2 regions of the Microbispora sp. GKU 823 genome follow, and region 2 is predicted to be linked to the other one. Evidence: predicted binding sites of a transcription regulator. Region 2 holds the regulator's gene; the other holds the start of a gene.
The links. Region 2 encodes HrcA, which represses chaperone genes, less so after heat shock. Its sites were predicted from a motif close to TTGGCACTCTCNNNNNGAGAGTGCCAA; they were not measured.

Region 1: a site for HrcA is predicted at 11,782-11,808, ahead of groES (co-chaperone GroES). Genes of this name have one in related genera too.

What each region holds. Positions count from the first base shown of each region.
Region 1 is NZ_MWJN01000041.1:32,669-50,738, reverse strand. Features, by position in the region: gene B1L11_RS22100 (NAD(P)H-hydrate dehydratase) at 1-486, shown strand, start outside; gene alr (alanine racemase) at 541-1,686, shown strand; gene B1L11_RS22090 (alpha/beta fold hydrolase) at 1,711-2,763, shown strand; gene tsaE (tRNA (adenosine(37)-N6)-threonylcarbamoyltransferase complex ATPase subunit type 1 TsaE) at 2,760-3,221, shown strand; gene B1L11_RS22080 (hypothetical protein) at 3,456-4,094, shown strand; gene B1L11_RS22075 (class F sortase) at 4,097-4,651, shown strand; partial or broken gene tsaB (tRNA (adenosine(37)-N6)-threonylcarbamoyltransferase complex dimerization subunit type 1 TsaB) at 4,785-5,508, shown strand; gene rimI (ribosomal protein S18-alanine N-acetyltransferase) at 5,528-6,016, shown strand; partial or broken gene tsaD (tRNA (adenosine(37)-N6)-threonylcarbamoyltransferase complex transferase subunit TsaD) at 6,013-7,051, shown strand; gene B1L11_RS22055 (hypothetical protein) at 7,092-7,664, opposite strand; gene B1L11_RS22050 (hypothetical protein) at 7,598-7,951, opposite strand; gene B1L11_RS22045 (class I SAM-dependent methyltransferase) at 8,108-9,301, opposite strand; gene B1L11_RS22040 (MarR family winged helix-turn-helix transcriptional regulator) at 9,346-9,891, opposite strand; gene B1L11_RS22035 (NAD-dependent epimerase/dehydratase family protein) at 10,030-10,872, shown strand; gene B1L11_RS22030 (hypothetical protein) at 11,037-11,630, shown strand; gene groES (co-chaperone GroES) at 11,895-12,209, shown strand; gene groL (chaperonin GroEL) at 12,277-13,902, shown strand; gene B1L11_RS22015 (sigma-70 family RNA polymerase sigma factor) at 14,214-14,840, shown strand; gene B1L11_RS45470 (anti-sigma-D factor RsdA) at 14,837-15,052, shown strand; gene B1L11_RS22010 (DUF5319 domain-containing protein) at 15,013-15,390, opposite strand; gene B1L11_RS22005 (helix-turn-helix transcriptional regulator) at 15,475-16,479, opposite strand; partial or broken gene B1L11_RS55050 (IMP dehydrogenase) at 17,053-17,970, shown strand; gene B1L11_RS55045 (IMP dehydrogenase) at 17,958-18,070, shown strand, end outside.
Region 2 is NZ_MWJN01000001.1:140,763-154,303, reverse strand. Features, by position in the region: gene B1L11_RS00680 (PhoH family protein) at 1-673, opposite strand, end outside; gene B1L11_RS00675 (histidine triad nucleotide-binding protein) at 728-1,072, opposite strand; gene B1L11_RS00670 (SigE family RNA polymerase sigma factor) at 1,317-1,796, shown strand; gene B1L11_RS00665 (hypothetical protein) at 1,793-2,485, shown strand; gene B1L11_RS00660 (lipase) at 2,611-3,816, shown strand; gene B1L11_RS00655 (16S rRNA (uracil(1498)-N(3))-methyltransferase) at 3,820-4,554, opposite strand; gene dnaJ (molecular chaperone DnaJ) at 4,564-5,700, opposite strand; gene hrcA (heat-inducible transcriptional repressor HrcA) at 5,701-6,714, opposite strand; gene B1L11_RS00640 (hypothetical protein) at 6,927-7,190, shown strand; gene B1L11_RS00635 (hypothetical protein) at 7,187-7,561, shown strand; gene B1L11_RS00630 (DUF3097 domain-containing protein) at 7,580-8,383, shown strand; gene B1L11_RS00625 (DNRLRE domain-containing protein) at 8,808-12,503, shown strand; gene hemW (radical SAM family heme chaperone HemW) at 12,666-13,541, opposite strand, start outside.

The DNA.
Region 1 (18,070 bases), on a different contig from region 2:
GTGCCCGTGCTGGTGGACGCCGACGGGCTGACGCTGGTCGCCAAGGACCGCACGCTGCTGCGCCGGGCCGCCCCCACCGTGCTCACGCCGCACGCGGGGGAGCTGTCGCGGCTGCTCGGCGTGCCGCGCGAGCGCATCGAGGCCGGGCGGCTCGAACACGTGCGCAGGGCCGCCGCCGAGCTGGGGGCGACGGTGCTGCTCAAGGGCTCGACCACGCTCGTGGCGGAGGAGGACAGGCCGGTGCGGGTCAACACCACGGGCACGCCCTGGCTGGCCACGGGCGGCACGGGCGACGTCCTGTCGGGCATCGCGGGCGCCCTGCTCGCCGCCGGGCTGACCGGCTACGACGCGGCCTCGTGCGCGGCGTACGTCCACGGGCTCGCGGCGCGGACGGCCGCCGGAGGCGGCGACGCGGCACGCGGACAGGCGCCGATCGCCGCCCTCGACGTCGCCCAGGCGCTGCCCGAAGCCCTCCGCACGCTCTGACGTGCGGTGTCAGGTTGGGCGCATCCACCCGGGTCCACCTGACACACTGGAAAAATGAGCTTCTCAACGGTGCGCTCCGCGACCCCGGCCGAGGCACGCGTGGACCTGTCCGCCATCACGCACAACGTACGGCTGCTCGCCGAGTCGGCCGCCGGCGCCGAGATGATGGCCGTCGTCAAGGCCGACGCGTACGGCCACGGCGCGGCGCCGGTGGCGAAGGCGTGCCTGGAGTCGGGCGCGACCCGGCTCGGCACCGCGTTCGTCCGCGAGGCGCTGGCGCTGCGCGAGGCGGGGGTCACCGCGCCGGTCATGTCGTGGCTCATCACGCCCGGAGAGCCGCTGGACGCCGCGCTGCTCGCGGACGTCGAGCTGTCGGCCGGCGCGACGTGGGTCGTCGACGACATCGCCGAGGCCGCCCGGCGCACCGGGCGCACCGCCCGCGTGCACCTGAAGGCCGACACCGGCAACTCCCGCGGTGGCGCGACGGCGGCGGACTGGCCGTCTCTGGTCGAGCACGCGCTCGCCGCGCGGGCGAGCGGGGCCATCGAGATCGTGGGCCTGTGGTCGCACTTCGCCTGCGCGGACATCCCGGGCCATCCCTCCATCGAGAGCCAGCTCGCGGCGTTCGAGGAGGCGCTCGCCGTCGCCGACAAGGCGGGCGTGCCGAGCGACGCGATCCGTCATTTCGCCAACTCGGCCGCGACCGTCACGCTGCCGAGGGCGAGGTACGACATGGTCCGCACGGGCATCGCGGTCTACGGCCTGAGCCCGATTCCCGAGCTGGGCGACTTCGGCCTGCGCCCCGCCATGACGCTGACGGCCAGGCTCGCGCAGGTCAAGCGGGCCGCCCCGGGCTCGGGCGTGTCGTACGGGCACCTGTACGTCACGGAGCGTGAGACCACGCTTGGTCTCGTCCCTCTCGGGTATGCGGACGGCATCCTGCGAAACGGGACCAACCGGGCGGAGGTGCTGGCAGCGGGCCGGCGGCGGCGGATCGCCGGGCGGGTGTGCATGGACCAGTTCGTCATCGACCTCGGTGACGATCCGGCGGAAGCGGGGGACGAGGTGATCCTTTTCGGCCCGGGGGACAATGGCGAGCCCACCTGTCAGGAATGGGCGGATTCCCTCGGCACGATTACCCATGAGATCGTGACGAGGATCGGATCCCGCGTGCCTCGCGTCCATACGGACGGACGCTGAGCCGCGGCTGCGAGGAGGGCAGGCATGAGCACACGTCGCAAGGTCGGGATCGCCGGAGCGGTCTTCGGTGCGGCGTCGGCGGGAGTGGCGGCGGCCACGCTCGCCAAGAGGTACGCCGTCGGCCGCATCCGCCTGCGGCCGGACCTGGAGGCGAGTGAGCCCTTCGGCGAGCTGCACGGACGTTCGGTGACGCTCACGACCTCGGACGGCGTGAAGATCCACGCCGAGATCGACGGCGTGGAGGACGCCCCGCTGACCGTGGTGCTCTGCCACGGCTACTGCCTGTGCTCGGACTCCTGGCACTACCAGCGGCGCGACCTGCGCGACTCCTACCGGCTGGTGCTGTGGGACCAGCGCTGCCACGGCCAGTCCGCCCGCGCGATGTCCAGCGACTGCACGATCGAGCGCCTCGGCGAGGACCTCGCGCTCGTGCTGGACGAGCTCGTCCCCGGGCCGTGCGTGGTGGTGGGCCACTCCATGGGCGGCATGACGATCATGGCGCTGGCGGAGCGGCGGCCCGAGCTGTTCGGCGACAAGATCCGCGGGGTGTCGCTGATCGCGACCTCGGCGGGCAAGCTCGCCGAGCTCACCCTGGGCCTGCCCGCCCTGGTCTCCAAGCTCGTCAACCTCGCGGTGCCGCCCGCCGTCTCGATCATGCGCAGGAGCGGCGCGCTGGTCGACAGGGGCCGTGAGGCCGGCACCGACCTGTCGTTCCTGGCGCTGCGTCACCTCGGGTTCGGCGATTCCAAGAACGTCAGCCCGACCGTCGTGGACTTCGTCGAGTCGATGATCAGGGCCACCCCCTCGGAGGTGATCGCCGACTTCTACCCGGCGCTGATGTCGCACGACAAGCTCACCGCGCTCGACGTGCTCAACAAGGTGCCGACCGCGATCATCGTGGGGGAGCGCGACTGGCTGACGCCGCTCGACCACAGCAGGGCGATCGCGGCGGCCGTGCCGACCGCGCAGCTCACCATCGTGCCTGAGACGTCGCATCTCGTGCAGCTCGAACGGCCCGACGCGGTGAACGAGGCGCTGCGCGAGCTGCTGAAGCGGGCGGAGAGGGGAAACGCGTGACCACGGCCGAGTTCCGGGCCGCGACCGCCGAGGAGACGCGGGCGCTGGGCGCGCGGCTGGCCACGCTGCTCGCTCCCGGAGACCTGGTCGTGCTGAGCGGGCCGCTGGGCGCGGGGAAGACGACGCTGGTGCAGGGCGTCGCGGAGGGCCTGAAGGTGCGCGGGCCGATCACGTCCCCCACGTTCGTGATCGCCCGGGTCCACCCGTCCCTGTCCGGCGGGCCGGCGCTCGTGCACGTGGATGCCTACCGGCTGGGCGGCACGCTGGAGGTGGACGACCTCGACCTCGACGCCTCGCTGGAGGAGTCGGTGACCGTGGTCGAGTGGGGCGAGGGCCTGGTCGAGGGCCTGTCCGAGGACCGCCTGGAGGTCCACCTCGAGCGGGACGCCGAGGGCGAGGAGCGCCGCGTACGGGTGACGGGCGTGGGCCCGCGCTGGTCGGAGCTCTCCCTCACCTGAGCACCCTCCCCCTGAGGCACGGAGCCACATAAAGGGCCGCAACACGGACTCTGACGTGCGACAAGGACCTGCGGGGACAAGCCGGGCGTCGTTCGTACGCGATCCAGACCGGTCCGCCGCACAGTCCTTGACGCCTGTCCGCGTTCCTGTGGATCATCGAGACCAAGGAAGATCCTCGGCCATGAGTCGGTAAGGATTTTCTGGGTAAGGGACCGGCGTGGAAGAGGTGTGCCGTTGAGCAGGATCACGCAGGTCGCCGTCGGAGGAGCCTTACTGTTCGGCGCGCTGGGCTGCACCGCGTCGGCCGAGACGGTCTCCACCGACCCCACGATGACGCTGACACCGGCCCTGCCGACGCCGCTCGTCTCGGTCTCGCGGCAGGACGTGCGGGTGGAGGTCGATCCGAAGCGGATCGTCGGCGGGTCGACCAAGAGCATCCACATCACCGCCAGGTGCCCGCTGCCCCAGGGCGGCACCGAGTATCGGGCGACCGCCCGCTCCGACGCCTTCACGGGGCTCGTCACGCTGGTCGCCCCGGCGCCACCGTCGGCCTCCCCGACCGCGACCGTGCCGATGGTGCGCGGCAGCGCGACCATCAGGGCCGGGGCCAAGGCGGGCGGCTACCGTGTGCAGGTGCGCTGCGAGGCCACCAACGACATCGGCAGCGCGTCGTTCAGGATCGTCGCGCCGGAACCCGACCACACCGAGGACCACACGAGGATTCCCACCCGGGCGCCGCACGCGGGCGGCGGCGGCACGGCGGCCGGGGGCCCCGAAGACGACTCGGGCCTGCCGACGGGCGTCACCGTCGTCGTGCTGCTGGCCGCGCTCGGCGTCGGCATCGGCGTGGCCCGCAGGCGCTCCGGAGCCTGACCTTGGCGCTGTCCACCCGGGGGGTGATCATCGCCGGGGTGGTCACCGGGCTCGCGTTCGCCGCCGTCGCCGGCGGCAAGGGGATGACGGACCAGCCCGCCGCCAGGTCCTCCGTCGTCCCCAAGCGGATCGACATCCCGGCGCTGCACCTCAAGGCCCCCCTCATGAAGCTCGGCCTGTCCGACGAGGGCGACGTCGAACTGCCGCCGTTCGACAAGCCGTCCACCGCGGGCTGGTACACCGGAAGCGCCGTGCCGGGCGACCCCGGCGCCTCCGTGATCATCGGCCACGTGGACACCAAGACCGCTCCCGCCGTCTTCTACCGGCTGCGCGACCTGCGTGAGGGAGCGGTCGTGAAGGTGGTGCGCAGCGACGGCAAGACCGCCTCCTACCGGGTCGACTCGGTGGAGCGCGTGCCGAAGGACGAGTTCCCGGCCGAGCGCGTCTACACCGAGGACGGCCTGCGCCTGATCACCTGCGGCGGGAACTTCGACTGGTCGCGGCACGAGTACCGCGACAACATCATCGTCTACGCCTCCCTGATCCGGGCCGCCTGATCCGCGCCGCCTGCCGCAAGGCCGTCCGGCGGGCGCGCGGGCCGCATACGTCGCGGCGACGAGGACGAACGGGTCCGGGGCCGGACCCCGGGTGTGGTCGTCCGCCTCCGCACAGCGACTACGCTTGACCTTCGTGCTTGTCTTGGCCTTCGACACCGCCACTCCCGCCGTCACCGCCGCGCTGTACGACGGCGAGCGCGTGGTGGCGGAGTCGACGACGATCGACGCGCGGCGGCATGGTGAGCTCCTCGCGCCCGCCGTCGAGCAGGTCCTGCGCGAGTCCGGCGCGAGCGCTCAAGGACGTCACCGCCATCGTCGCCGGGACCGGCCCCGGGCCGTACACCGGACTGCGGGTCGGCCTGATGACGGCGACGGCGCTGGCCATGACCGCCGGTGTGCCCGCGTTCGGGGTCTGCACGCTCGACGCCCTCGCGTACGCCGCGCGGGAGAGCGGGCCGTTCCTCGTCGCGACCGACGCGCGCCGCAGGGAGGTCTTCTGGGCGCGGTACGGCGATCCGCGTACGCGGCTCGACGGGCCGCGCGTGGACCGGCCGCACGACCTGCCCGGGGAACTGCCCGTGATCGGCGCGGGCGGCGCCATGTACGCCGACGTGATCGGCGCCGACCGGGTGCGCGGTCCGGAACTTCCCTCGGCGGGAGCGCTCGCGGCCCTGGCGGCCGAGCACCTCGCGACGCTGAGCGAGGAGGAGGCGGCCGAGATCGCGCGGGTGCCCGAGGGACGCGTGGATTCGGTCGAGAAGGCGCGGGAGCTGGCCGTGCTCGGCCCGCCGCGGCCCATCTACCTGCGGCGTCCCGACGCGCAGGTGCCCGGGGCGCCGAAGCGGGTGACGGCGTGACCCGCCGCGGGGACACCCCATGAGGCAGGCCGAGGTCGTGCTGCGCCAGATGACCCACGACGATCTGCCGGTCGTGATGGACATCGAAAGGACCACGTTCCCCGCGGACGCCTGGAGCGAGGCCATGTTGCGTGGCGAGCTGGCCGACCAGCCGCGCACCCGGCACTACGTCGTCGCCGAGGTGGGCGACCGCGTGGTGGGGTACGCCGGGCTGGCGGCGGCGGGTGACCAGGCCGACGTCCAGACGATCGCGGTCCTCGCCGATCACCGGCGCGCCGGCGTCGGGACCGCGCTGATGGACGCACTGCTCGCCGAGGCCGCACGGCGCGGCGCGGTCTCGGTGTTCCTGGAGGTGCGCGCCGACAACCCGCCCGCGCAGGCGATGTACGAGCGGTTCGGCTTTCGGCGGCTGGGCCTGCGGCGGCGCTACTACGAGGACGGCACCGACGCCATCACCATGGTGAAGGACCTCGGGCCAGGACACGAAGATTTGGGGGGCGGAGCATGAGCAGGCGTGACGAGCCGATCGTGCTGGGAATCGAGACGTCCTGCGACGAGACGGGCGTGGGCATCGTCCGCGGCCACACGCTGCTGGCCAACACCATCGCCTCCAGCATGGACGAGCACGCCCGCTTCGGCGGCGTGGTGCCGGAGGTGGCCTCGCGGGCCCACCTGGAGGCGATGACGCCCACGGTCGAGAGCGCGCTGGCCGCCGCCGGGCTGCGCTTCTCCGACATCGACGCGGTCGCCGTCACCGCCGGCCCCGGTCTCGCGGGCGCGCTGCTCGTCGGCGTGGCCGCCGCCAAGGCGTACGCGCTGGGGCTCGGCGTCCCGCTCTACGGGGTCAACCACCTCGCCGCGCACGTGGCCGTGGACCAACTGGAGCACGGTCCGCTGCCCAAGCCCTCGATCGCGCTGCTGGTGTCGGGAGGACATTCCTCGCTGCTCCTGGTGCCCGACGTGGCGCAGGACGTGATCTCGCTCGGGTCCACCGTGGACGACGCGGCCGGGGAGGCGTTCGACAAGGTGGCCCGGGTGCTCGGGCTGCCGTTCCCCGGCGGGCCCCACATCGACCGGGCCGCCCGCGACGGCTCGGGCGCGGCGGTGGCCTTCCCGCGCGGCAAGTACGACGACGGCACCCTCGACTTCTCCTTCTCGGGGCTGAAGACGGCCGTGGCGCGGTGGGTGGAGGCCCGTGAGGCGGCGGGCGAGGCGGTGCCCGTGGCCGACGTCGCCGCGTCGTTCCAGGAGGCGGTCGTGGACGTGCTCACCCGCAAGGCCCTGCAGGCGTGCGCCCGTTACGACGTGAAGGACCTGCTGATCGGGGGGCGGCGTGGCCGCCAACTCCCGGCTGCGGGCCCTGGCCCAGGAGCGCTGCGACGCGGCCGGGGTGCGCCTGCGGGTGCCGCGGCCCGGCCTGTGCACCGACAACGGCGCGATGGTGGCGGCGCTCGGCGCGGACCTGGTGTCGGCGGGCGCGAAGCCCTCCACCCTGGAGATCCCGGCCGACTCGTCGCTCCCGATCACCGTCGTCAACGTCTGATCGCCGCCCCGCTCGCCCTCGCCGGCGACAGGGAGATTCCTCAGTCGGCGTGGCCGCGGGCGGGGCGCAGGAGGACCTCGGCGAGCGCCAGCATGGTCTCCTCCAGCGCGGCGAGCCGCCGGGCCACGTCGCCCCTGGCCGGTTCCATGGCGCGGGTGACCGCGTCCGAGACGGTCTCGGCGATCTGCTCGCGGTCGGGCCTGCTGCGCACCGCGTCCGCGAGGGGCACGACGGCCCCCGCCGCCAGGGTGAGGTCGGCGTTCATGCCCGCGATGGTGGTGCTCATCTCGTCCACCCCGGCGGCGACGTCCCCGATGCCGGCGCTCAGCCCGGCGACGGTCGCGTTCATGCCGTCCACGGCGGCTCCCACGCCGCTCTCCACGGCCTCGATCCGGCCCCCGACCGAGTCCAGCCGTTCGACGACGACGGCCTCCAGCCGCTCGGTGCGCTCGGTGAGCGCGGCGAGGGCCTTGTCGATCCTGGTGAACCGCCCGGCTGCGGCCTCCATGCTCCCCTGGAACTTGCCGAGCCGGTGCGCGAAGTCCGTCATCCGGTCGGCGAGGCCCTGGGTCCGGCCGCCGACCTCGTCCACGTGGTCGCGCAGCAGTTCCATGTGCTGGGCCAGCCCCTCCGCCCAGGCGGGCGCCTGACCGCCATGTCGTCGAGCCGCTGGGTGATCGCCTCGAGTGCCACGCCGAGGCCGCCCAGCTCGCGCTCGCGCACCTCGCGCAGGAGCCACTCCATGCCCTCCAGCCGCTGGCGGATCTCGTCGAGCACGGCGCCCTGCGTCCGCTGCTCGTAGACGTGGTCCTGGGCCGCCCGGGCGAGCAGTTCACGCATCCGGTCGGAGATGGCGGTCTGGCTGCCCGCCTGGAGGAGGTTGTGGCTGGAATGCTCCACCGAGAATGCTCCTTCACTCGCCGAAACGTCGGTTCGGCCCGGTCTCGCGCAGATGAACGAACAGGCGGCACGCCCGACGGCCAACTTTAGGCCCTGACCCGCGGCCATCAGGCGTGGAATGAGAAAGGCGGTAATTGCTGGTGAATTGTTCCTGTTTCACCCGTTCGCACTGGTCACGGGCCGGCAGAGCAGGGCGAACGGCCGTTCCTCGATGCGGGTGAGCACGATCACGGCGGAATCGTCGCCGGAAAGCCGCAGATCCTTGCGCAGCCGTTCGACGTCGACGGCGGAACCGCGCTTCTTGATGGTGACCGCGCCGACGCGCCGTTCGCGCAGCGCCGCTCTCAGCCGTTTGAGCGAGAACGGCATGACGTCGGTCACCTCGTAGCAGGGCGCCCAATCCGTGCGTACGAGACGGTCACTCGTGACGTAGGCGATCCGGGGATCGAGGAGGTGCCCCGACACGAGGGCGGCGACCTCGGCGACCAGGTGGGCCCGCACCGCGGCGCCGTCGGGTTCGTAGAGATAGCGGCTCACCGGCCCGGTCTCCGCCTCCGCGCCGGACGCCGTGAGCGTGGCCCCGGACGGCAGCAGGGTGGCGCGCCGGCCGCCCGCTCCCATTCCGGTCCAGATCGCCGCCTCCTTGACCTCGCCGCGGTACGACACCCACTCGGCTTCGGCGCCCTCGGGGATGAACTCGTACGGGATGCCGGGGGCCACCTTCAGGCAGGCCGCCGGGGCGCGGGCCACCAGGTCGAGCACGACCGGCCACGTGGGGGAGTACGCCATCGGGTCGAAGGTCCGTCCCCTCGCCCCCCTTCTGGCGGGGTCGGCGAACAGCAGGCCGTATCCGCCGGGGTCGGCCAGCGCGGCGTCGCCCGTCCGTACGCCGACCAGGGAGGACAGGCCGAGCGCCGCCGCGTTGGCCCGGGCGATCTCCGCGGTCAGCAGGTCGAGGTCCACGGCGTCCACCGGGCAGCCCGCCCTGGCCAGCGCGAGGAGGTCCCCGCCGATGCCACAGCAGACGTCCAGCACGGCAGGGCCGCCCTCCGGCCCTCCGGCGGCCCGGATCCTGGTGGCGCGGTGTGCGGCGACCTCGGGGCGCGTGGCCTGCTCCAGCCCGTGCGGGGTGAAGTACATGACCGCGGCGTCGGGGCCGAACTTGACCTCGGCCCGCCGCCGCAGCGACGCCTGGGTGAGCGCCGCCGCCGCGAGGTCCGCCGGGTGGCTCTTGCGCAACGCGCTCGCGGCGGCCACCGGGTCGGCGCCGTCGGCGAGTATCTTCACGGCCTCGTCCAGGGCCCCGCGCCCTGCGGGCGTGATCAGCATGCGGAAGGCGTCCAGGTCCACGCCCGCGACGCTACCGCCTGCCCGGCGCGCACGTCGGTGGGCGGTCAGCAGGAGCCGACGTCGCCGAGCGAGGTGAGCAGCTTGCAGAGCAGTCCGGACAGCCGCTCCCGGTCCTCGTCGGTGAGGCCGGACAGCAGCCGCTCCTCGTTGGCCACGTGGCCCTCCAGCAGCGCGTCGACGACCTCCCGGCCCTCGTCGGTGAGGGTGATCAGGACCATGCGGCGGTTGGTGGGCGAGACCTCCCGGTGCACCAGGCCCCTGGCGACGAGGCGGTCCACCCGGTTGGTGAGCGCCGCGGAGCTGACCATCGCGGCCGTGGCGAGGTCGCTCATGCAGAGCCGGTGATCGGGGTTGGACCGGAAGAGAGTCGCGAGCACGTCGAACTCCCACGGTTCCAGGTCGTGCCCGGCGAAGTACTCCTTGATGCCCTTCTCCAGCAGCCGGGACGCGCGGGAGATCCGCCCGGCCACTCCCATCGCCGAGCAGTCCACGTCCGGACGCGCCCGCGCCCACTGGCCGAGGATCTGGTCGACGGCGTCGTTCGCGCAGGTGGCGTTCGTGAGGTCGTCGTTCGTGAGGGTGTCGTTCATAGCGCGCGGCCTGGGTCCTCCACGCCGCTCCTCCTCCCCTCGTCATCGTAACCGACACTTCGACGTTGAAATGTGAGCCGGGCGTGGGGTACCTTCTCCGTCGAACAGTAAGGCATCGAAGTATTCGAGGTGAAAGAGATGAAGGTCCTGGTGCTCGGTGCGACGGGGTACATCGGTTCCGCGCTGGCGGAGCGCCTCGCCGAACGCGGCCACGAGGTGGTCGCGCTCGTCCGGCCGAGGGCCCGCGACACCGCCGTACCGGGTGAGGTGCGCCACGGCGACCTCCACGAACCCGAGACGCTCAGGAAGGCCGTGACGCCGGACATCGACGTCGTCGTGCACGCCGCCAACCCCGTCGGGGACGAGGAGGTGGATGTCGCGGCGATCGAGGCGCTGGCCGGAGGGGGCGCGCGGCTCGTCTACACCAGCGGCGTCTGGGTTCTCGGCACCACGACCGAGGCGGCGGGCGAGGACGCGCCGGTGAACCCCATAACCGCCTCCCGCTACCGGCCGCGCGTGGAGAGGCTCGTGCTGGACGCGGGCGGCGTCGTCGTCAGGCCCGGCATCGTGTACGGCCGGGGCGCCGGCATTCCCACGGTGCTCACCGCCCCCGGGCAGGAGGACGGCCGGTACGTCCACGCGGGCGGCCCGGTGCCGACCTGGGCGACCGTGCACGTCGACGACCTGGCGGACCTGCTCGTGCTCGCGATCGAGAACGCGGCGCCGGGGAGCCTCTTCCACGCCGTCGCCGAGGAGGCGGTGAGCGTCGCCGACGTGGCGGCGGCCGCGGGCCGTACGGGGAAGGCCGTGCCGTGGCCGATCGACGAGGCGAGCGAGGTGCTCGGCCGCCCGTTCGCCGAGGGCCTGGCCCTGAGCCAGGTGGTGAGCGGCGACCTCGCCAGGAAGGTCCTCGGCTGGGAGCCGAGCCGCCCCGGCATCGTCGACGACGTCCGCTCCGGCTCGTACGCCTCCCGAGACTGAGGGCCGCCGGACCGGCCCGTGACGTCGAAGTCCGGATCCCGCCGGGGCGGGGTCCGGGCCAAGCGTCCTTTAAGCTCCGAACGCGATCATGCCAAGAGCACCCCAAGACCGGCTCTCTAACGTCGTCGGCACAAGCACAGCACGACGAACGAGGAGAGACGAGCATGCACAGGATCATGCGACTGGGTGCGATCGCGGCGGTGGCCGCCGCGCTGACGGCCTTCGGTGGCCCGGCGCTGGCCGAGACGACGACGGTGATGACGAACTCGACCTCCGTCCTCCCGGAGAGCCAGGGCTATGTGAAGGTGCAGTGCCCTTCGACGATCCCGTATCCGGTCACGATCCGGGCCTCGTCCTCCGTCAAGGACTCGTACAACTCCCAGTATCTGAACTACAAGGAGATCGCCGTCGCCGGGCGTGAGGTGAAGGTGAATTTCACCAACTCCCAGTCGAAGAGGGACGCGCACTCGGTCAACATTCCGGTGAAGGTCGAGGTGCTCTGCTCGGACGTGCCGCACGAGCCCCCGACAGGCCTGGAACTCATGCAGCGCGCCGACATCGCGCCGGGCGTCGACGCAGCGGTCACCGTGAGCTGCCCGCCGGCCTATCCGCATGTCACTCGTTACGAGGAGCGGCACTCCACCGGGGTCGACGTCGTCGACGTCCAGCAGAACGGGCCGACGTACTTCGTCGGCTACCAGAACACCGACTTCCTGCACACCGCCTCGGCCACCCTCTACGTCACCTGTTCCGCGTAGTCGCCCCCTCGCTCCCTCCGGAGGGCGCCATGGTGACGCCGGCGCGGCGGACGGCTGAACGGGCGATCTCGGGCGCGTTGCCGCCGGATGCGTCTGACCTGCGATGCCGGTTCGTGTTGACTGTCACGCGCCACTTGCATACTGTTTCGTGTTGGCACTCTCCCATCGAGAGTGCCAACAGCGACGAGACAGGTCTGACACCCGCGACGGCAGGCCGCTGGTCGCCTCTTCAGCTCATTCATCGCAATCTGAAGGGGAGGTCCGATCGTGACGACCGCCACCAAGGTTCCCGTTAAGCCGCTTGGCGACCGCATCGTGGTCCAGCCGCTTGAGGCCGAGCAGACCACCGCCTCCGGCCTGGTCATCCCGGACACCGCCAAGGAGAAGCCGCAGGAGGGCCGTGTCCTCGCTGTGGGCCCGGGCAACTGGGACGAGGACGGCGAGAAGCGCATCCCGCTCGACGTCAAGGAGGGCGACGTCGTCCTCTACAGCAAGTACGGCGGCACCGAGGTCAAGTACGGCGGCGAGGAGTACCTGGTGCTCTCGGCCCGCGACGTGCTCGCCATCATCGAGAAGTAGGCCGCGCCGGCTTGTGGAGCCCCGGGACCATGCGCCCGGGGCTCCGCGCGCTCACAAGGAGACCTGAATGCCGAAGATCCTGGAGTTCGAAGAGGACGCGCGGCGCGCTCTCGAGCGTGGTGTGAACGCTCTCGCCGACGCCGTCAAGGTGACGCTCGGCCCCCGCGGCCGCAACGTCGTCATCGACAAGAAGTTCGGTGCCCCGACGATCACGAACGACGGTGTGACCATCGCTCGCGAGGTCGAGCTGGACAAGCCGTACGAGAACCTGGGCGCCCAGCTCGCCAAGGAAGTGGCGACCAAGACCAACGACATCGCGGGCGACGGCACCACCACCGCGACCGTCCTGGCCCAGGCCATGGTCCGCGAGGGCCTGCGCAACGTGGCCGCCGGCGCGCAGCCGCTGGGGCTCAAGCGCGGCATCGACAAGGCCGCCCAGGCCGTCAGCGAGCGGCTGCTCGCCAGCGCCCGCCACGTCGAGGACAAGAAGGAGATCGCCAACGTCGCGACGATCTCCGCGCAGGACGCGAAGATCGGCGGCCTGATCGCCGAGGCGTTCGACAAGGTGGGCAAGGACGGTGTCATCACCGTCGAGGAGTCCAACGCGATGGGCCTGGAGCTGGAGTTCACCGAGGGCCTCCAGTTCGACAAGGGCTACCTGTCGCACTACATGGTGACCGACTCCGAGCGCATGGAGGCGGTCCTCGAGGACCCCTACATCCTCATCACCCAGGGCAAGATCTCCTCCATCGCGGACTTCCTGCCGCTGCTGGAGAAGGTCGCCCAGAGCAAGCGCCAGCTGCTGGTCATCGCCGAGGACGTCGAGGGCGAGGCCCTGGCCGTCCTGGTGACCAACAAGATCCGCGGCACCTTCACCTCCGTCGCCGTCAAGGCCCCCGGCTTCGGCGACCGCCGCAAGGCCATGCTGCAGGACATCGCCATCCTCACCGGCGGCCAGGTCGTCAGCGAGGAGGTCGGCCTCAAGCTGGAGCACGTCGGCCTCGAGGTGCTCGGCACGGCCCGCCGCGTCGTGGTCAACAAGGACACCACCACGATCGTGGACGGCGCCGGCGACGCCCAGGCGATCGAGGACCGCGTCCGCGAGATCAAGGTCGCGATCGAGCAGTCCGACTCCGACTGGGACCGCGAGAAGCTGCAGGAGCGTCTCGCGAAGCTGGCCGGCGGTGTGTGCGTGCTGCGCGTCGGCGCCGCCACCGAGGTGGAGCTGAAGGAGAAGAAGCATCGCCTCGAGGACGCGATCTCCGCGACCCGCGCCGCGATCGAGGAGGGCATCGTCTCCGGCGGTGGCTCCGCGCTCGTGCACGTGTCCAAGGAGCTCGACGACCTGGGCCTGACCGGCGACGAGGCCACCGGTGTCTCGATCGTCCGCAAGGCGCTGATCGAGCCCGCCCGCTGGATCGCCGAGAACGCGGGCATGGAGGGCTACGTCGTCACCACCAAGATCGCCGCGATGAACGTCGGTGAGGGCCTCAACGCCGCCACCGGCGAGTACGGCGACCTGGTGGGCCAGGGCGTCATCGACCCCGTCAAGGTGACCCGCTCGGCCGTGCAGAACGCCGCGTCCATCGCCGGCATGCTGCTCACCACCGAGGCCCTCGTCGTGGACAAGCCCGAGGAGGAGGCTCCGGCCGCCAACGGCGGTCACGGCCACGGCCACGGTCACGGCCACTGATCCGCGCCTTCCGCGCATCGCGCCCCGCGCCCGCCCGCAAGGGTGGACCGCGGGGCGCACCGCTTTTCCGCCCTTTGCCCGTTCCGCGCGGACGGGCCGTCGCGGGCGAAGCCGGGCCGAAGGCAATGCGAACGACCGGCACGCTTCTTTTTCCCTGTCAAGCCGTCCGGCGTATATCTCTCTTTTTGGGCATTCCGGTTGGAATGTTCCAACGGAAGAGTGATCAGGTGATTACCGAACGTTATCGCCGCGTCAATGTGACCAATCCGTAGCCGTTAACCATGACGACATGAACGATCGCGACGGGCATCATGCCTAACGTGACCGAGGGATGCGTCGCCGACGCCGCAACTGGGGTAAGGCTTGCGACGAGATCGGATGAGCCCGACCTCAGGGAACTGACCAGCCTTGCCGTAAAGGGAGATCGCACCGCGATCGAATCACTGCTGGGACACCTGCGCCCGATGGTGGTCCGCTACTGCAGGGCTCGACTGGGCAGGGTGTCCGGTCAGTATCACATCGCCGACGACGTGGCCCAGGAGGTGTGCATCGCGGTGCTGTCGGCGCTGCCGCGCTACCGCGACATGGGCCGCCCGTTCGCCTCGTTCGTCTTCGGCATCGCCTCCCACAAGGTGGCCGACGCGCTGCGCAGTTCGGTCCGCTCGGCCGTGCCGACGCAGGACCTGCCGGACGGGCCCGACGAGGGCCCCGGGCCGGAGGAGACGGTGGTGCGCTACATCGAGGCGCAGCACGCCCGCGACCTGCTCGCCCGGCTCCCGGACACGCAGCGCGAGCTTCTCATTCTGCGGGTGGTCTCGGGCCTGTCCGCCGAGGAGACGGGTAATGTACTCGGCATGTCACCAGGTGCCGTCCGGGTCGCGCAGCATCGTGCGCTCGCCAGGCTCCGGCAGCTGGCCGAGCTGGAGTCGATTGCGTGACCACGAAACGTCGTCGTACGGCTCGCCACCTCGGGTCGTACGGCGATGCCGACGTGGAGGGCGACGTAATGCGGACGGACGCCGTCCTCGACGCGCTCGCCCGCCGCGAGCCGGTCGGCGGTACGGACGCCGCCATCCGGCTGCTCGGCGCGCTCGTGGCCGACGTGGACAGTCAGCGGCTCTCCTCCGTGTCGATCACGCCGTCCACGTAGCCCCGGGCGTACTCCCAGCTGACGTAGTCGGCCGGATCGGGCTGGTAGGCCGGCTCGTGCACCTGCGGCCGGCCGTTGTCGATCATCTGGCGCAGGTTGCCGCGCAGCAGGTCCCAGTCGAAGTAGTGTTGTTCGCCGCACTCCGGGCAGTCGAGGACGAGCCCGAGCACGCCCTGGGGTTCGAGCAGGGAACGGAAGACCTCCACGTCGGCGAGATCGGTCAGCGCCTCGTCGCGTTCCGCGAGCGTCAGCGGCTCCACGTCGTCGGGCGCTCCAAGCTCCGCCGCGGGGTCGTTGGGGTCATCCGCGAACGGGTCGCGGGGGACGTCTTCCAGCACGCATCCCACCTTATGACCACGGCCCCCTCCACGAGGATAAGTGCGCCTCATCTGCTCGTCGGGCCGCGCCCCGGGACGCGGGCGTCACAGCCAGCCGCGGCGGGCGGCCTCCACCCCGGCGTGGAAGCGGGACTGGGCCCCCAGCTCCGACATCGCCTCGGCGAACCTGGCCCGCACCGTGCGTACGGAGACTCCGAGGTGGCGGGCGATGGCGTCGTCGGACAGGCCGTGCGCGGCCAGCCGGAGCACCTGCAGCGCGTTGGTGTGCGGGGAGATCGGCGCGGCCCGGGCCCAGAGCTCCTCGAACAGCGCCCGTAGCGCCCCCACCGCCACCGGGGCGTGGACCAGGTAGCAGTTGTAGGAGTGCTCGGGCAGCGGGACGCCCCACTCCGCGGGCAGCCCGGCGGTGCCGTGGCCGAGCGCGAAGAACCAGCTCGGCACCGTGTCGAGGGCGCGCAGCCCCGCGCCCGCCGCGGAGAACCGCGCGCACACCTCTCGCAGGGCGGGCTCGGACACGGCGTCGAGCGCGACGACCATGCGCGGGCGCAGGATGCCGTCCTCGGCGGCCTGGATCCACTGGCCGCCGTACCCGTCCGCGAACCTGGCCATGGTGCGGCGGTCCGGCACGGCCATGACCAGTTCGGCGGGGGGCGCCTGCAGGGCGAGGCCGATCACGCTCTCGCAGAGCTCGTCCGCGCCGCTCACCGGCTCGACCGAGAACCGCCCGCTGCGCCAGTCGCGGCCCGCGTCGTAGTGATGGGCCAGACGGCCGGCCGCCGCGAGCACCTCGTCGATCTGGCGGGTCTCCCTGGCCATGCGGTCCAGCCTCTCGGCCACCAGCCGCCCGATCGCCGCCACCGGATGGCGGGCGAGGAACTCCTCCCGCCGCCGGTTCACCGCGCCGAGCCGTACGAGTCCGTCCAGGGCGTCGAGCACGTCCTCGGCGGGCCGGTCGACCGCCTCGGCCAGTTCGGTCAGCGTCGCACGGTGCAGCCGCAGCATGGCCGTGTAGAGGGCCGCCTGGTCGGGGGAGAGGCCGAGGCTTTCGAACGGGTCGGCCCGGGAGGCGGCGTTACGCGTCGTACTCATGCTCGCTCCGTCGGTGGTCACACTGGTCGCGCCGCGGCGCATTGGGCGCACCGGTCCCACTGGCTCACTGTCCACTGGCTCACTGGTCCCTGGGAGAAAACGTTTCCCGGCGTCCGGCGCACCGACGTGCGCCCCATCCCCGACTCGCTTCGGGTCGCGAGAATATCTCGGATTTTCCGCGCTGTCCGTCCCGTTCACACATTCGGCAGGGCTGAGCCGTGGCGGCTTTTGTATCGAAGTGAGGTTTCGCATTTGTTTCGGGCGGAGTTTCGAGAGACAGGAAATGCATCTTTGTGCAGTTGCACGTTACGCTATTGCGCGTGGACGCTCCGTGACGCATTCTTGACCCAGCGTTAGCCGGGAACGCCGCGTCTGCCGGGCGCGGAGGGGGGCTCGACGGGCGTGGCGGGCGCGACGCGGGGAAGTGGGGGGACCGGAAGCCGGTCCCCCCACTTTTTGTGCCCTCCCCCTTGACAGGTCTGCCGGAAGCGGTTTGGGGCGCCCACTAGACTGACCTCGGGTCTGGCGAGGGACCCACGCGCGAGGACCCACAGCGCAGGAGGGGTGCAGCAGATGGCCAAGTTCACCGAACCGGGACTCACGTTCGACGACGTGCTACTCGTTCCCGCCTATTCGGACCTGCAGCCGGGGGAGGCCGACACGACGACCCGGCTGTCCCGCACCATCACGCTGCGCATCCCGCTGGTGTCGGCCGCGATGGACACGGTCACCGAGGCGCGCATGGCGGTCGCGATGGCCCGGCAGGGCGGCATCGGCATCCTGCACCGCAACCTCTCGATCGAGGAGCAGGCGCAGCAGGTCGACCTGGTCAAGCGGTCGGAGGCGGGGATGGTGACCAACCCCGTCACCTGCTCTCCCGAGGACACCCTCGCCGACGTCGAGCGGCTGTGCGCGACCTACCGGATCTCCGGGGTCCCGGTCACCGACGCGGACGGCGTGCTCGTGGGCATCGTCACCAATCGCGACATGCGGTTCGAGAGCGACCAGAGCCGGGCCGTGCGCGACGTCATGACCCCGATGCCGCTGGTGACGGCGCCGGTGGGGGTCGACCGCGACGAGGCGTTCCGGCTGCTGCGGCAGAACAAGGTCGAAAAGCTTCCGCTCGTGGACGAGGCCGGTCGCCTGCAGGGCCTCATCACGGTCAAGGACTTCACCAAGAGTGAGCAGTACCCGCTCGCGACCAAGGACGCCGACGGCCGCCTGATGGTCGGCGCGGCGGTCGGCGTCGCGGGCGACGCCGAGGAGCGCGCCATGACGCTGATCGAGGCGGGCGTGGACGTCATCATCGTCGATGTCGCGCACGGGCACTCGCGCGGCCTGTGCGACATGATCGCCAAGATCAAGGCCAACGGCCGGGTGGACGTCATCGGCGGCAATGTCGCCACCCGCGCGGGCGCGCAGGCGCTGGTCGACGCGGGCGCAGACGCGGTCAAGGTGGGCGTCGGGCCCGGCTCTATCTGCACCACCCGGGTCGTCGCGGGCGTGGGCGCCCCGCAGCTCACCGCCATCTACGAGGCCGCGCTGGCGTGTGGCCCGCCGGCGTCCCGGTCATCGGCGACGGCGGCCTGCA
Region 2 (13,541 bases):
AGGCGAGCGGCGCGACCTCGATCGTCCCCGCCGACATCAGCCGGGGGATCGAGTCGGGGTCGAGCATGTCGTGCAGCGCGTCGTACAGCGGCCGCAGGTACGGGTCGATCTTCTCGTAGAGCGTGCCGGGCAGGAAGCCGAGCCGCTCCCCCGCCTCGACGGCGGGGCGGGTGAGGATGATCCGGTTGACCCGCTTGTTCTGCAGGGCCTTCACGGCCTTCGCCATCGCCAGGTACGTCTTGCCGGTGCCGGCGGGGCCGATGCCGAAGACGACGGTGTGCCTGTCGATCGCGTCGACGTACCGCTTCTGGTTGACCGTCTTCGGCCGGATGGTGCGGCCCCGCGCGGACAGGATGTCCAGGGACAGGACCTCGGCCGGACGGTCGGTGGCCTGCCGCAGCATGTGGATGCTGCGCTCGACCGCGTCGGGGGACAACTCGGCACCCGACCCGACCAGTTCCACCAGCTCCTCAAAGAGGCGCACGACGACGCCGCTCTCCTCGGGACTGCCGGTGATCGTGATCTCGTTGCCCCGCACGTGGATGTCGGCGCTGAAAGCGCCTTCGATGACCCGCAGCAGCTCGTCACCCGACCCGAGGAGGCTGACCATCGGCTGCCCCTCGGGGATGACTACCTTGGCCTGGGTCTTGTGGATGTGCTGTGACTCGGACATGGGCGGCCCTTGCGGCCCTGATCGCCTCCCTAGTTCCCTCCCCACTTTAGTCGCTCAGCCGGGGGGCCAGGTGAGGCCTCGTCCGCCGAGGACGTGCGCGTGGACGTGGAAGACCGTCTGCCCGGCCCCCTGCCCGGTGTTGAACACGATCCGGTAACCGGTCTCGGCGACGCCCTCCTGTACGGCCACCGCGTGACAGGTCTTGAGCAGGTCGTCGGCGAGGCCGTCGTCGGCCGCCGCCAGCGCGGCGGCGTTCTCGTGGTGGGCCTTGGGCACGACGAGGACGTGGGTGGGGGCCTGCGGGTTGATGTCGCGGAAGGCCAGCGCCCGCCCGGCCTCCAGGACGATGTCCGCCGGGACCTCCTTGGCCACGATCTTGCAGAAGAGGCAGTCGCTCACGCGCGAAAGCCTAGCCGTTGCCGCTAGTTGATGACTGCAATGATCCCCCGGGCTAGTGTGAGTGTGCGAGACTGCACCAGAAAACCCCCCTAGTGTCGGGCGAGGACACCGCTGGGCCATGCCCCCTCATGATTCGGAAGAACGTAAACCCCCCGGGGATGACGAGCGTCCTATCGATGTGACCACCGAGACCCTCGTGGCCGACAGGTCGTTGGGGACGGTGCCCGTCGGGTGGGATGCCGACATGGCCGTGACGGCGCTCTACAGCGCTCACTATCGGTCACTGGTGCGTCTCGCCGTGCTGCTGGTGCGTGATATGGCCAGCGCGGAAGAGGTCGTTCAGGATGCGTTCGTCGCCCTTCACGGCGCCTGGCGCAGGCTGAGAGACACCGACAAGGCACTGGCCTACCTTCGTCAATCGGTCGTGAATCGATCGCGTTCCGTGCTGCGGCACCGCGCGGTCGTCGAGAAGTACGCGCCCAAGGGGCTGCCGGACGCGCCGAGCGCGGAGAACGGCGCGATCGGTGAACTGGAGCGCTCGGCCGTCATCGAGGCGCTGCGGAGCTTACCGACCCGCCAGCGCGAGGCGCTGGTGCTGCGATACTACGGCGACCTGTCGGAGGCCGAGATCGCACATGCGATGGGGATCAGCAAGGGCGCGGTGAAGAGTCACACGGCCCGCGGCATGGCCGCACTACGGATGGCACTGGAGCAGTTCTCATGACCTTCCCGCCCGACGACGAGTACGGCGAGTTGCTCCGCCGTGCCCTGCGCGCGGAGGCGGACTCGGTCGTGCCGTCTCCCGAAGGACTCGAGATCATCCGCGGGCGCATCGAGCAGCGCGGTCTGCGCGGCCTGCGGAACATGCTGTGGTGGCGCGTCGGAGCGGCCGCCGCGGGGGCCGTGCTCGTGGCGGGCGCGGTCGTGATGGTCGTCCCCGGCCTGCGCGACCAGGTGGCGCAGTCCACGGGCATCGCTCCCGCCGGCGACGAGCGCGAGGACGAGAGGGACACTTCGTCGGTGAGCCGGCCGCCCAACCTGGCGCCCTCACGTCCGGCCGTGATCGTGCCCGTCACCCCGAGCCCGTCCCGCGGACGGCCCGCCCCGTCCCCGACGCACAGGGTCGGCGCGACCACCAGGCCGTCGCCGTCGCCGTCCGATCCCTGCGTCACGCCCACCCCCCAGCCCGGGGTCGATCGAGCCCGACGCGGCCCTCCCGCCGACGTGCTCGCCGACGTCGGTGACGCAGCCGCCCGCGGTGACGCCCTCGGCCTCGCGCCGTCCCTCGACGGCTCCGCCCACGTCCGCGCCCGCGGTCACCCCGAGCACGACGCCCACGGAGACGGCCACGACCGACTCGGCGACCGAGACGCCCACTCCCTGACCCGGTCCGCCCGTCATCCCGGGGTATGACGCGGCGCTCGCCCGATCACCGGGGGTCGCACCGGTAGATCGTCACGCGGCCGGAGGGCGTCGCGCCTCCTCGTTGGAATCCTGATCACGCAACTGACAGAGATCAGGATCGAAAGAGGCGAGACATGCCCGAAATGTGGCGGAAGCGGGTGGGCGCGCTCGGGGCGGCCCTGGCCCTCACCCTGGTGGCCGCGGTCCCGGCGTCCGCAGCGCCGGCGGGGGTGACGACGGCGCCGGGAATTCCGACGGTCACCGGGATCCGGCTCTCCCTGCCCGCCCCGTCGGGGCCGCTGCCGGTCGGCACGGTCCCCGTACGCCTGGTGGACCGGTCGCGGCCCGACCCCTGGGTGAAGGGACGGCCCTACCGGGAGCTGATGGTGAGCGTGTGGTACCCCGCCGCCCGCGCGCCGGGGCGCCCGGTGTCCCCTCACCTGCCGCCGCTGGTCGCCGCCGACCTCGACGCCACGTCGGCGCCCGCCCTCCTCGGCGTACGGCCCGGGCAGGTGGACTGGGCGGCGACCCGCACGCACTCCCGCCTGGACGCGCCCGTACGGCCGAAGACCGGCGGCTACCCCGTGGTGCTGTACTCCCCCGGCTACATGGTGCCGCGCTCGCTGGGCACGCTCGCGGCGGAGGACCTGGCCTCGCGCGGCTACGTGGTCGTCACGGTCGACCACACCTACGAAGCGTCCGCCGTCGAGTTCCCCGGCGGGCGGCTGGAGCGTGCCCGGGTGCGGGCGGACAGCACGGCCGACGCGATGAAGGCACTCGACGTCAGGGTGGCCGACCTGCGGTTCGTCCTCGACGTGGTCACCGCGCGGCACACCGGCCTGCCCTCCCGGCTGCCCTCGTGGCTAAGCAGGGCGCTGGACACCACCCGCGTGGCGGCCGTGGGCTTCTCGATGGGCGGCGCGGCGACGGCGCGGCTGATGTACGCCGACCACCGGGTCAAGGCGGGCGTGAACCTCGACGGCTCGCTCTTCGGCGAGGTGACCGAGCGCGGACTCGACGGCCCGTTCCTCCAACTGGCCGCGGACAGGGACGACCCTTCGTGGGAGACGTTCAGGAAGCAGCGCCGGGGCTGGAAGCGCGACCTTCGGCTCGCCGGAGCGGAGCACTACTCCTTCACCGACCTGCAGGCGCTGGTCCCGCGGATCTCGAGCGGCCTTGGCACGCCGTCCGAGATCGTCGGCACCGTCGACCCGGTCCGTTCGATCGCGGCCCAGCGTGCCTACGTGGCCGCGTTCCTCGACCTGCATCTGAAGGGCCGCGAGACCCGCCTGTTCGACCGGCCGAGTCCCGCGTTCCCCGAAGTCGGATTCCTCGGCTGACCCTCACCAGCGGCCGCAGCGGGACAGCAGGACGGCCGCCGCGGCCACGCCCGCCGTCGAGGTGCGCAGCACCGTCGGCCCCAGCAGGGCCGGCGTGGCTCCCGCCTCCCGCAACGTGGCGATCTCCTCCTCGGTGACGCCGCCCTCCGGGCCGACGACCATCACGATGTCGCCCGGCTCCTCCGGCAGGGGCAGGCGGCTCAGCGGCTCGGCGGCCTCCTCGTGCAGCACGACCGCGAGCGCCGCCGCGGAGACGAGCGAGCCGACCGCCGCGGTCGTGGCCTGCTCGGTCACCTCGGGCAGATGGAAGCGCCGGGCCTGCTTGGCCGCCTCGCGGGCCGTGCCGCGCCAGCGGGCGAGGGCCTTGGCGGCCCGGTCGCCCTTCCACTGGGTGACGCAGCGGGCGGCGGCCCAGGGGACGATGACGTCGACCCCGGCCTCGGTCATCATCTCGACCGCGAGCTCGCCCCGGTCGCCCTTGGGCAGGCCCTGGACGACCACCAGCCTCGGCCGGGGCGGCGGGACCTCGAACCGGCGCAGCACCTCGGCGGTCAGCGAGTCCTTGCCGGCCGCCGTGACCGTGCACTCGGCGACCCGCCCCGCGCCGTCGGTCAGGTCGATCCGCTCCCCCGGGCGCAGGCGGCGTACGGCGGCGGCGTGCCGCCCCTCCGGCCCGTCGAGCACGATCGTGTCCGCCGCCTGGCCGGCCGCGTCCGACAGGAACACGGGAACAGTCATGCGATCAGCTCAGCGGCCGTTGAAGGCGTCCCGCAGGCGGGAGAAGAAGCCCTGCTGGCCCGGGGAGAACTTGCCGGGCGGCCGCTCCTCTCCGCGCAGCTTCGCCAGCTCGCGCAGCAGTTCCTCCTGCTGCGGGTCGAGCTTGGTCGGCGTCTCGACGTTCACGTGGATCAGCAGGTCGCCCCTGCCGGTCTCGTTGAGCCGCTGGACGCCCTTGCCGTACAGGGGGATGACCTGGCCGGCCTGGGTGCCGGGCCGTACGTCGATCTCCTCGGCGCCGTCGAGGGTCTCGATCGTGATCGAGGTGCCGAGCGCGGCGGCGGTCATCGGGATGTGAACGGTGCAGTGCAGGTCGTCGCCGCGCCGTTCGAAGATCTGGTGCGGCCGCTCGACGATCTCCAGGAACAGGTCGCCGGGAGGTCCGCCGCCGGGGCCGACCTCGCCCTCGCCGGCGAGCTGGATGTGCGTGCCGTCCTCGACGCCGGCCGGGATCCTGACCTTGATCGTACGCCGGGTCCTGACCCGTCCCTCGCCCGAGCACTCCATGCAGGGGTGCCGGATGACGCTGCCGTACCCGCCGCACTGGGGGCAGGGTCGGGAGGTCATGACCTGGCCGAGGAACGAACGGGTCACCTGCGAGACCTCGCCGCGCCCGTGGCACATGTCGCAGGTGTCGGGGTGCGTGCCTGCCGCCGCCCCGGAGCCCTGGCAGACCTCGCAGACCACGGCCGTGTCGACCACGATCTCGCGGGTCGTGCCGAAGGCCGACTCCGCCAGGTCGAGCTCGACCCGGATGGTGGCGTTGCGGCCCCGGCGGGCACGGGAGCGGGGCCCCCGCGCGGCGCCCGCCGAGCCGAAGAAGGCGTCCATGATGTCGCTGAACGGGAAGCCCGCGCCGAAGCCACCGGCGGCCCCGGCGCCCGCGCCGCCGCCGAACGGGTCGGCGCCCATGTCGTACATGCGGCGCTTGCCCGCGTCGGACAGCACCTCGTACGCCTGGTTGATCTCCTTGAACCGCTCCTGGGTCTCCGGATCGGGGTTGACGTCCGGGTGCAGTTCGCGGGCGAGACGGCGGTACGCCTTCTTGATCTCTTCCTGGCTGGCGTCGCGTCGTACGCCAAGGGTCGCGTAGTAGTCGTTGGACACTTATGACCCCGCCAGGATCTGGCCGACGTAACGCGCCACCGCGCGCACCGCACCCATCGTCACCGGATAGTCCATTCGTGTCGGGCCCAGCACTCCGAGCCGGGCCAGTTCCTTGTCACCCGAACCGTATCCGGCGGCCACGATAGAGGTGCCGCGCAGCCCGCTATAGGGGTTCTCGGATCCGATCCGGACGGTCAGTTCGGACAGCCCGCCGGTCTCCCCCAGCAGGCGGATGAGGACGACCTGCTCCTCCAGCGCCTCCAGCACGTCCCGCAGGCCGACGCTGAAGTCGGCGGCGGCGAGGTTGGCCGTACCGCCGAAGACGATCTTCTCCTCGTGCCGCTCGACGAGCGTCTCGAGCAGCACGGACAGGATCGTGGCCGCCACCGGCCTGTCCTCGGGAGGCAGACGCTCGGGAACGTCGGCCACGGTCTCCGGCACCCGGGACAGGCCGCAGCCGTCCAGGCACGCGTTGAGCACGGCGCGCAGGTTCGCGATCCGGTCGTCGGCGATGGCCTCGGGCAGGTCGACCACCCGCTGCTCGACCCGCCCGGTGTTCGTGATCAGCACCAGCATGACCCGGCGCTCCGCGAGCGGGACGATCTCCACGTGGCGGACCGACGACCTGGTGAGCGAGGGGTACTGGACCACCGCGACCTGCCGGGTGAGCTGCGCGAGCAGCCGGACCGTCCGCATGACGATCTCGTCGAGGTCCACGGCCCCGGCGAGGAAGGTCTCGATGGCCCTGCGCTCCGCGCCGGACAGCGGCTTGATCTGCGACAGCCGGTCGACGAACAGGCGGTATCCCTTGTCCGTCGGCACCCTGCCGGCACTGGTGTGCGGCTGGGTGATGTATCCCTGCTCCTCCAGCGCCGCCATGTCGTTGCGGATCGTCGCCGGGGAGACGCCGAGGTTGTGCCTGTCCGCCAGGGCCTTCGACCCCACCGGCTCGTTGGTGGACACGTAGTCCTCGACGATGGCGCGCAGGACGGCGAGCTTGCGGTCGTCGAGCAATGTGTCACCTCCCTGTGCCTGGAAACACCGACTCTGGCACTCTGTGTTCCCGAGTGCCAAGTGTACGGCTACCACCCCACGTGGTGCGATAACGCAGGGGGCACCAAGACAGCGCAGGGCACCAAGACAGCACAGGGCGCCAGGACAGCACAGGGCACCAGGACAAGCGGATTCCAAATCCCCCGCAAGCCACGTGGTCGACTCTTGTTTCCATGCACGAGAACCAGACCCCCGATGTGACCATGCGGGTGCCCCGCCCCGTGCCCCAGACCGACGTGACCTTGCGGATGCCGCACCCCTTTCCCCCTCCGTACGGCGGTTCCCGGCCGATCCGGCCCCGGCTGCTGTGGATCTTCCTCTCCTGGGCGCTCTTCGTCGTCCTGCTGGTGGCGGGCGTCGGCGGGTTCGCCGGCGGCCTGTTCTCCACGATCGGCGACGCCGCGCCCACGACGACCTTCTCCGGCGGCAGTCGGTGAACGTCACGCTCGACCCCGCGGACAAGCCGGCGATCTACGCGGCCGTCGACCAGCCCACCGACGTCCGCTGTCAGCTCGGCGACGGCGCCGACCCGCGGGTGCGGCTGACCCGGCCCGCCGTCTCCCAGACCGTCACGCTGAACGGCACGACCTGGGAGCTGCTGTTCGAGGCCGGCGTGCCGAAGGCGGGCGCCTACCCACTCGCGTGTGAGGGCGACGGAGTCCGGTTCGGCGTCGGCAAGCAGCTCGCCGGCGAGGCCGGCTCTCTGGCGGGCGGCGCGATCGCGCTGCTGGCCCTGCCCACCGTCGGTTTCCTGGCCGCGCTGATCGTGACCATCGTCGTGCTCGCGCGCCGCCGTCGCGTGGTGTGATTTGCTAGCGTTCCCCGCATGTACGGGCGGGACGTGCTTTCCGGAGACTGGCGGCGGCCACGGCGGGGGCAGATCCCCGAGATCCCGGCCGAGCCCGACCTCGTGGTCGAGGACGCCGAGGGCCGCTTCTGCGGCGCGGTGGTGGCCTGCGACAAGGAGGCCGTGACGCTGGAGGACCGGTTCGGCCGGCGGCGGGTGTTCCCGCTGACGCCCGCCGGATTCCTCCTCGAAGGCAAACCGGTGACGCTGGTGCGCCCCCAGGCCGGCCCGAAGGGGCCGCTGCGGAGCGCCTCGGGGTCGATCGCGGTCGAGGGCCTGCGCGCGCAGGTCGCCAGGGAAAGCCGCATCTACGTCGAGGGCGTCCACGACGCCTCGCTGGTGGAGAAGATCTGGGGGCACGACCTGCGGGTGGAGGGGGTCGTCGTCGAATACCTGGAGGGCGTGGACGACCTCCCGGCCATCGTCGAGGAGTTCGGCCCCGAGCCGGGCAGGCGGCTCGGCGTGCTCGTGGACCACCTGGTGCCCGGGTCGAAGGAGAGCCGCATCGCCGCCCGGGTCTCCGGGGACGACGTGCTCGTCGTCGGGCATCCGTTCGTGGACATCTGGCAGGCGGTCAGGCCCCGGGTGCTCGGCATCCCCGCCTGGCCGGACGTGCCGCGCGGCGTGCCCTGGAAGGAGGGCGTGATCGACGCCCTCGGCTGGCGGATGGACCCCCAGGAGGCGTGGCGGCACATCCTGGGCCGGGTCACGACCTACGCCGACCTGGAGCCCGAACTGCTCGGCCGCGTGGAAGAACTGATCGACTTCGTCACGGCTGCCTGAGCCCCCGGGGCCACCCCTCCGGACGGCGGCCCCCCGGCATCCCCGCTCACGGGGACGATCTCGCCCGGAGTCGCCGGCGGCCTGGTTGTGATCCGCCGCGCCGGTTCATTCCGGGTGGACCGGCGGTGAACCCGGTCTTGATCGACTGAAGGGTGCACGCGCCTGCGTGCGTTCCCCCTTCTCGATGGAGACCCATGCGCCCCCATCCGCCAGGCATCGCCCTTGCCGCCGCCCTCCTGCTGACGGCCGGCGCCCTGCACCCAGGCGGCGTGACGCCCGCGAGGGCCGCCACCGCGGCCGACGTCACCGCCAGGCCACCAGTCTCACCCGCGGCGTCCGGCGAGCCGGCCGCCGTCGCAGCCGATCAGTCTCCAGGTTCCGGCCGGAGGCCGCCGCGCGCACGGCGAAGGCGCAGGGCACTCCGGTGGAGGTGGAGAGCGAGAAGACCGACAGCTCCTCACTGTGGGCCAACCCCGACGGCACCTTCACTCTCGAGACCTTCGCGGGACCGTTGCGGGTCAAGGACGGCGGCACGTGGCGCCCGATCGACACTACTTTGGTCCCCGATGGACAGGCGGGGCTGCGCCCCAAGCTCACACCGGCCGATGTGCGGATGTCGGCCGGAGGAGCCCGGCCATTCGGCGAGGTCCGGCGAGCGGATCGCTCGTTCGCCGTCTCGTGGGGCAAGCCCCTGCCGGCGCCGCAGGTCAAGGCGGACACCGCCACGTACAAGGACGTCGTTCCCGGCGGCGACCTGACGGTGAAGGCCCTGCCGAACGGGTTCAGCCATTCGATCGTCCTGCGCAGCCGCCCGGCCAAGCCGCTGGAGATCACGCTGCCCGTGGCGGGCAAAGGCCTGAATCTCTCCGAGGCCGGCGACAACGGTCTCAACCTGCACGACTCCACCGGCACCCTGCTGGCGTCCGCTCCGGCCCCGCGCATGTGGGACTCGACGACCGACCCCCGGTCCGGCGAGCCCGTGCACCAGATGGCGATCGACACGACTGTCAAGCAGACCCCTCAGGGCACGGTGCTGGTGCTCAAGCCCGCTGCGGGGTTCCTGTCGGACCCGGCGGTGAGGTATCCCGTCACCATCGATCCCACCAGCACGCTCACGGTGGAGACCGACACGTGGGTCCAGAGCGACATCCCGGACTCCCAGCGCGGTTCCACCGAGCTCAAGGCCGGTACCTACGACGGCGCCCACATCGCCCGCTCGTACCTGAAGTTCCGTCACGTCGACGACCTGCGCGGCACCACGATCGTGGACACCGACCTACGACTGTGGACGTTCTGGTCGTCGGTGTGCGTGGACCCCAGCGCAGGCGTACAGGCACGCCGCATCACGTCGGCGTGGGACCCGGACACCATCAAGTACGGCTCGGAACCGGCCACGACCGCGACGGGCGCCGTCACCACGAAGACGGCCTACGGCGCGGCGAACTGCCCGCAGGACTTCATGCACTGGGACACCGACGCCATCGTCCAGGCGTGGGCCGACGGCCAGCCGAACTACGGGATCCAGTTGCGCGGCGCGGACGAGAAGGACGCCTCGACCTGGAGACGTTACTACTCCTCCAACTATGTGTCCGGAGCTCAGGGCGAGAAGGAGCCCGCGCTCAGCGTCACCTTCACGTACAAGCTCAGCGCCCCTTCGGGGCTCGACGTCGCCCCGAGAGCCTCCTCGGACCCGGCGGTCGGCACCGTCGCGAGCCTCACCCCCACGTTGTCGGCCAAGGCGAGCGATCCTGCCGGAAAGCCGCTGGACTACACGTTCGAAGTGACCACGGCCGACGACGGCGACGTCATCGCCACCGGAGGCCCCAAGGGCGTGGCCTCCGGCGCGACCGCGACCTGGAAGGTGCCCGCGGGCGTCCTGAGGAACCCCGGGTCGTACCGGTTCAGGGTCAGGACGACGAGCCAGACCGGGGCGAGCGGCTGGTCGCCGAGCATGGCCTTCGCCACCGACGTGCCCACGGTCCCCACGAGCCTGGCCACCGGCCTCGGCGACCCGTCGGCCGTGGTGCTGTCGGCCGTGATATCGCGGCCCTCGGGCCAGCCCCTGACCGCCAGGTTCTACCTCTTCGACAGTTCCGGTGCGGTCGTCGGACCCAGCCCGCTGGGATCCAGCACTGTCCAGGGCGGGCAACGGGCCGCGTTGCAGCTCGCGCCCGGTCTGCTCACCGCCGGGGCCGGCTACAAGTGGCAGGTGGAGGCGTGTACCGGCTCCACCTGCAGCGCCCGGACCACGCCCGTCGCCTTCACGGCCCCGCAGCCGGTGGCGGACAGGCCCGCCCAGTCCACGACCTTCGGCGCGGATGTGCTGGCCGTCCGCAGCGCCAAGACGGCCTCGGACGCCTGCGACGGGACGCCCTGCCCCCTGGAGAGCACCACCGCGTTGCAGGTGGGAGGCGGCCGGATCTCCACGTTCAAGGCTGACCTCGGCGCCATCCCGGCGGGCGCGGAAATCACCTCTGCCACGCTCGACCTGGGCACTCCCGTCTGCGCCGCGGCCTGCCCCGCCACGCTCAAGGTGTCGGCGTACGAGCTGAGCGACGACCCCGCCGCGGACGCGTCAGGGGCCGACGCCTCGTCCCTGCTGCTGGACGAGCCGTTCGACGAGGCGGACCTCACCAGCCCGAGGATCGACATCACCGGCTCGGTGCAGGGAGACCGCCAGGACGGCCAGGGCTTCCCGGAGCTCGCCCTGCGCGTCACCGATCCCGCGGCGCCGGAGGCGTCCTTCGGCTCGGCGACGATCACGGTCGTCTACGTCGCGCCGGCCGCGCCGGGAACCCTGCAGAACGTCAGCGTGCGGGCGGGCGACGGCGGAGCGCTGGTCACCTGGGGGCCGCCGTCCGAGTCGACCGGTGACGCGCGGATCACCGGGTTCGACCTGGACGTCCTCAACGGCTCGGGGAGCGTCGTCCAGACGCTGACGCCGTCCGAGCCGAGAGCCGTCGTCACCGGGCTGACCAACGGGTCGGCCTACACCTTCCGCGTGCGCGCCGTGAACGAGCAGGGCGACGGCGCCTGGAGCACCACCTCGGTCGTGCATCCTCAGGCCGTACCGGACAGGCAGTCGTACGTCGACGCGGTGAGCCAGTATCTGGACAGCCGGGAGGGCATCGTCGAGGGACGTTTCACGAGCGCCGCCGACGCGATCGCGAAGCACGACCAGAGCTACCGGTTCGAGTCGCTGATCGAGGCGGACGAGCAAGCGCTCCTGGCCGCCAAATCCGAGGCCGAGGCAGGCGGAGGCGCCCAGGAGAGCTCGACGACCACGCTGAGCGACCCTCTCGTCTCTCTGTCGGCCGACGGCACGACCGTCACCGTCCGGGCCACCGTGCGGCAGTCCCGCGTCCTGCGCGACCCCACCGGCGAGAAGACGACGCAGGAGGAGGAGAACCCGTCCGACTACTCCTTCAACGCCGTGCTGTCCGGTCAGAGTCAGCGTCCCGACGGCTCCGCCGACGGCCTCGCCGGCCGGACGGACGGCGATTCTGCCGACTCCCAGGTCTACCCGGATGGGTCCGTCACGGCGGACATGGGCGAAGACCTGACCGTGCCCGAGCCGGGCGACGCCCCCGAAGGCACCGTCTCGGCCGCCTCCGTGAGCCCGTCGGGCATCGCCAGTTGGGCCGTGAAGCACTGGAAGAGCCACCAGGAGTACGACAACTTCTGGCACCGCGGCGGCGACTGTACGAACTTCGCCTCCAAGGCGCTGCGATTCGGCGGCGGCGCCAGGGAGATCCGGAACTACGGGCGAACCGCGAAGCAGAAACGCGAGAACCAGAACAACTGGTTCTGGGCGGCGCCCGTCGGCAAGGACTCGAACACCTTCGTCATCGTCACGAAGAGCATGAGCCATATGAGCAGCCGCCACCGGATCCAGTGGCGCTCCACCTTCTCGCAGGTGCGGCCCGGCGACATCATGTACTGGGACTTCGACCCGTGGAACAACAACGGGCCCGACCACATGTCGATCGTCACGAAGAAGACGGCTTCCAGCGAACGAGGGATCTTCTACACGGCGCACAGCTACAAGGTGGTGAACAAGAGGGTCTCGGACGCGAAGGAAAGCGGCTGGCGGATCGGTTACGCGAGGCTCGTCCTGTGAGCAGGACCCGAACCGGCCGCGGGCCTCGCCTTCCGTCTGCCCACCACCGCGGACGGCATGGGAACTGTTCCCGCTGAATCGTCGGGGCGCCCGGTCGCAGGACCGGGCGCCTTGCTCGTCCGTCTGTGGAAAGGCGCTCGCGGCCGCCGCAGGCACCGGAGACTAGGGAGTCAGGTCCCGGACCACGGCGTCGGCGAGCAGCCTGCCGCGCAGCGTGAGCACGGCCCGGCCCGCCTTGAACGCCTCCACCTCCAGCAGGCCCTCCGCCAGCGCCCGCGCGCACGCCGTACGCGCCTGGGGGGCGAGGTCGGCGAGCGGGAAGCCCGAGTCGAGACGCAGCTCCAGCATGACCCGCTCGACGGCCCTGTCCTCCGCCGACAGCACCTCGCGGGCGTGCGCGGGCGAGGTCCCGGCCGCCAGGCGGGCGGCGTACGCCGCGGGGTGCTTGACGTTCCACCAGCGGGTGCCGCCGACGTGGCTGTGCGCCCCCGGCCCGGCCCCCCACCAGTCGCCGCCGGTCCAGTAGAGCAGGTTGTGGCGGCAGCGGGCCTCGTCGCCCGCCGCCCAGTTGGAGATCTCGTACCAGCTCAGGCCGGCGGCCGTCAGCATCTCCTCGGCGATCAGGTAGCGGTCGGCCGCCACGTCGTCGTCCGGCATCGGCAGCTCGCCGCGCCGGATCCGGGCGGCAAGCCGGGTGCCGTCTTCGACGATCAGCGAGTACGCCGAGACGTGGTCGGGCCGGGCGGCCAGCGCGGCCTCCAGGGAGGCACGCCAGTCGTCGTCGCTCTCCCCCGGCGTGCCGTAGATCAGGTCGAGGTTGACGTGCTCGAACCCGGCCGCGCGGGCCTCCCGTACGGCCTCGGCGGGCCGGCCGGGGGTGTGCCGCCGATCGAGCACGGCCAGGACGTGCTCGCCCGCGCTCTGCATCCCGAAGCTCACCCGCGTGAACCCGCCCGCCCGCAGTTCCTTCAGGTAGGTCTCGTCCACCGATTCCGGGTTGGCCTCGGTCGTCACCTCGGCGTCCGGCCGCAGGCCGAA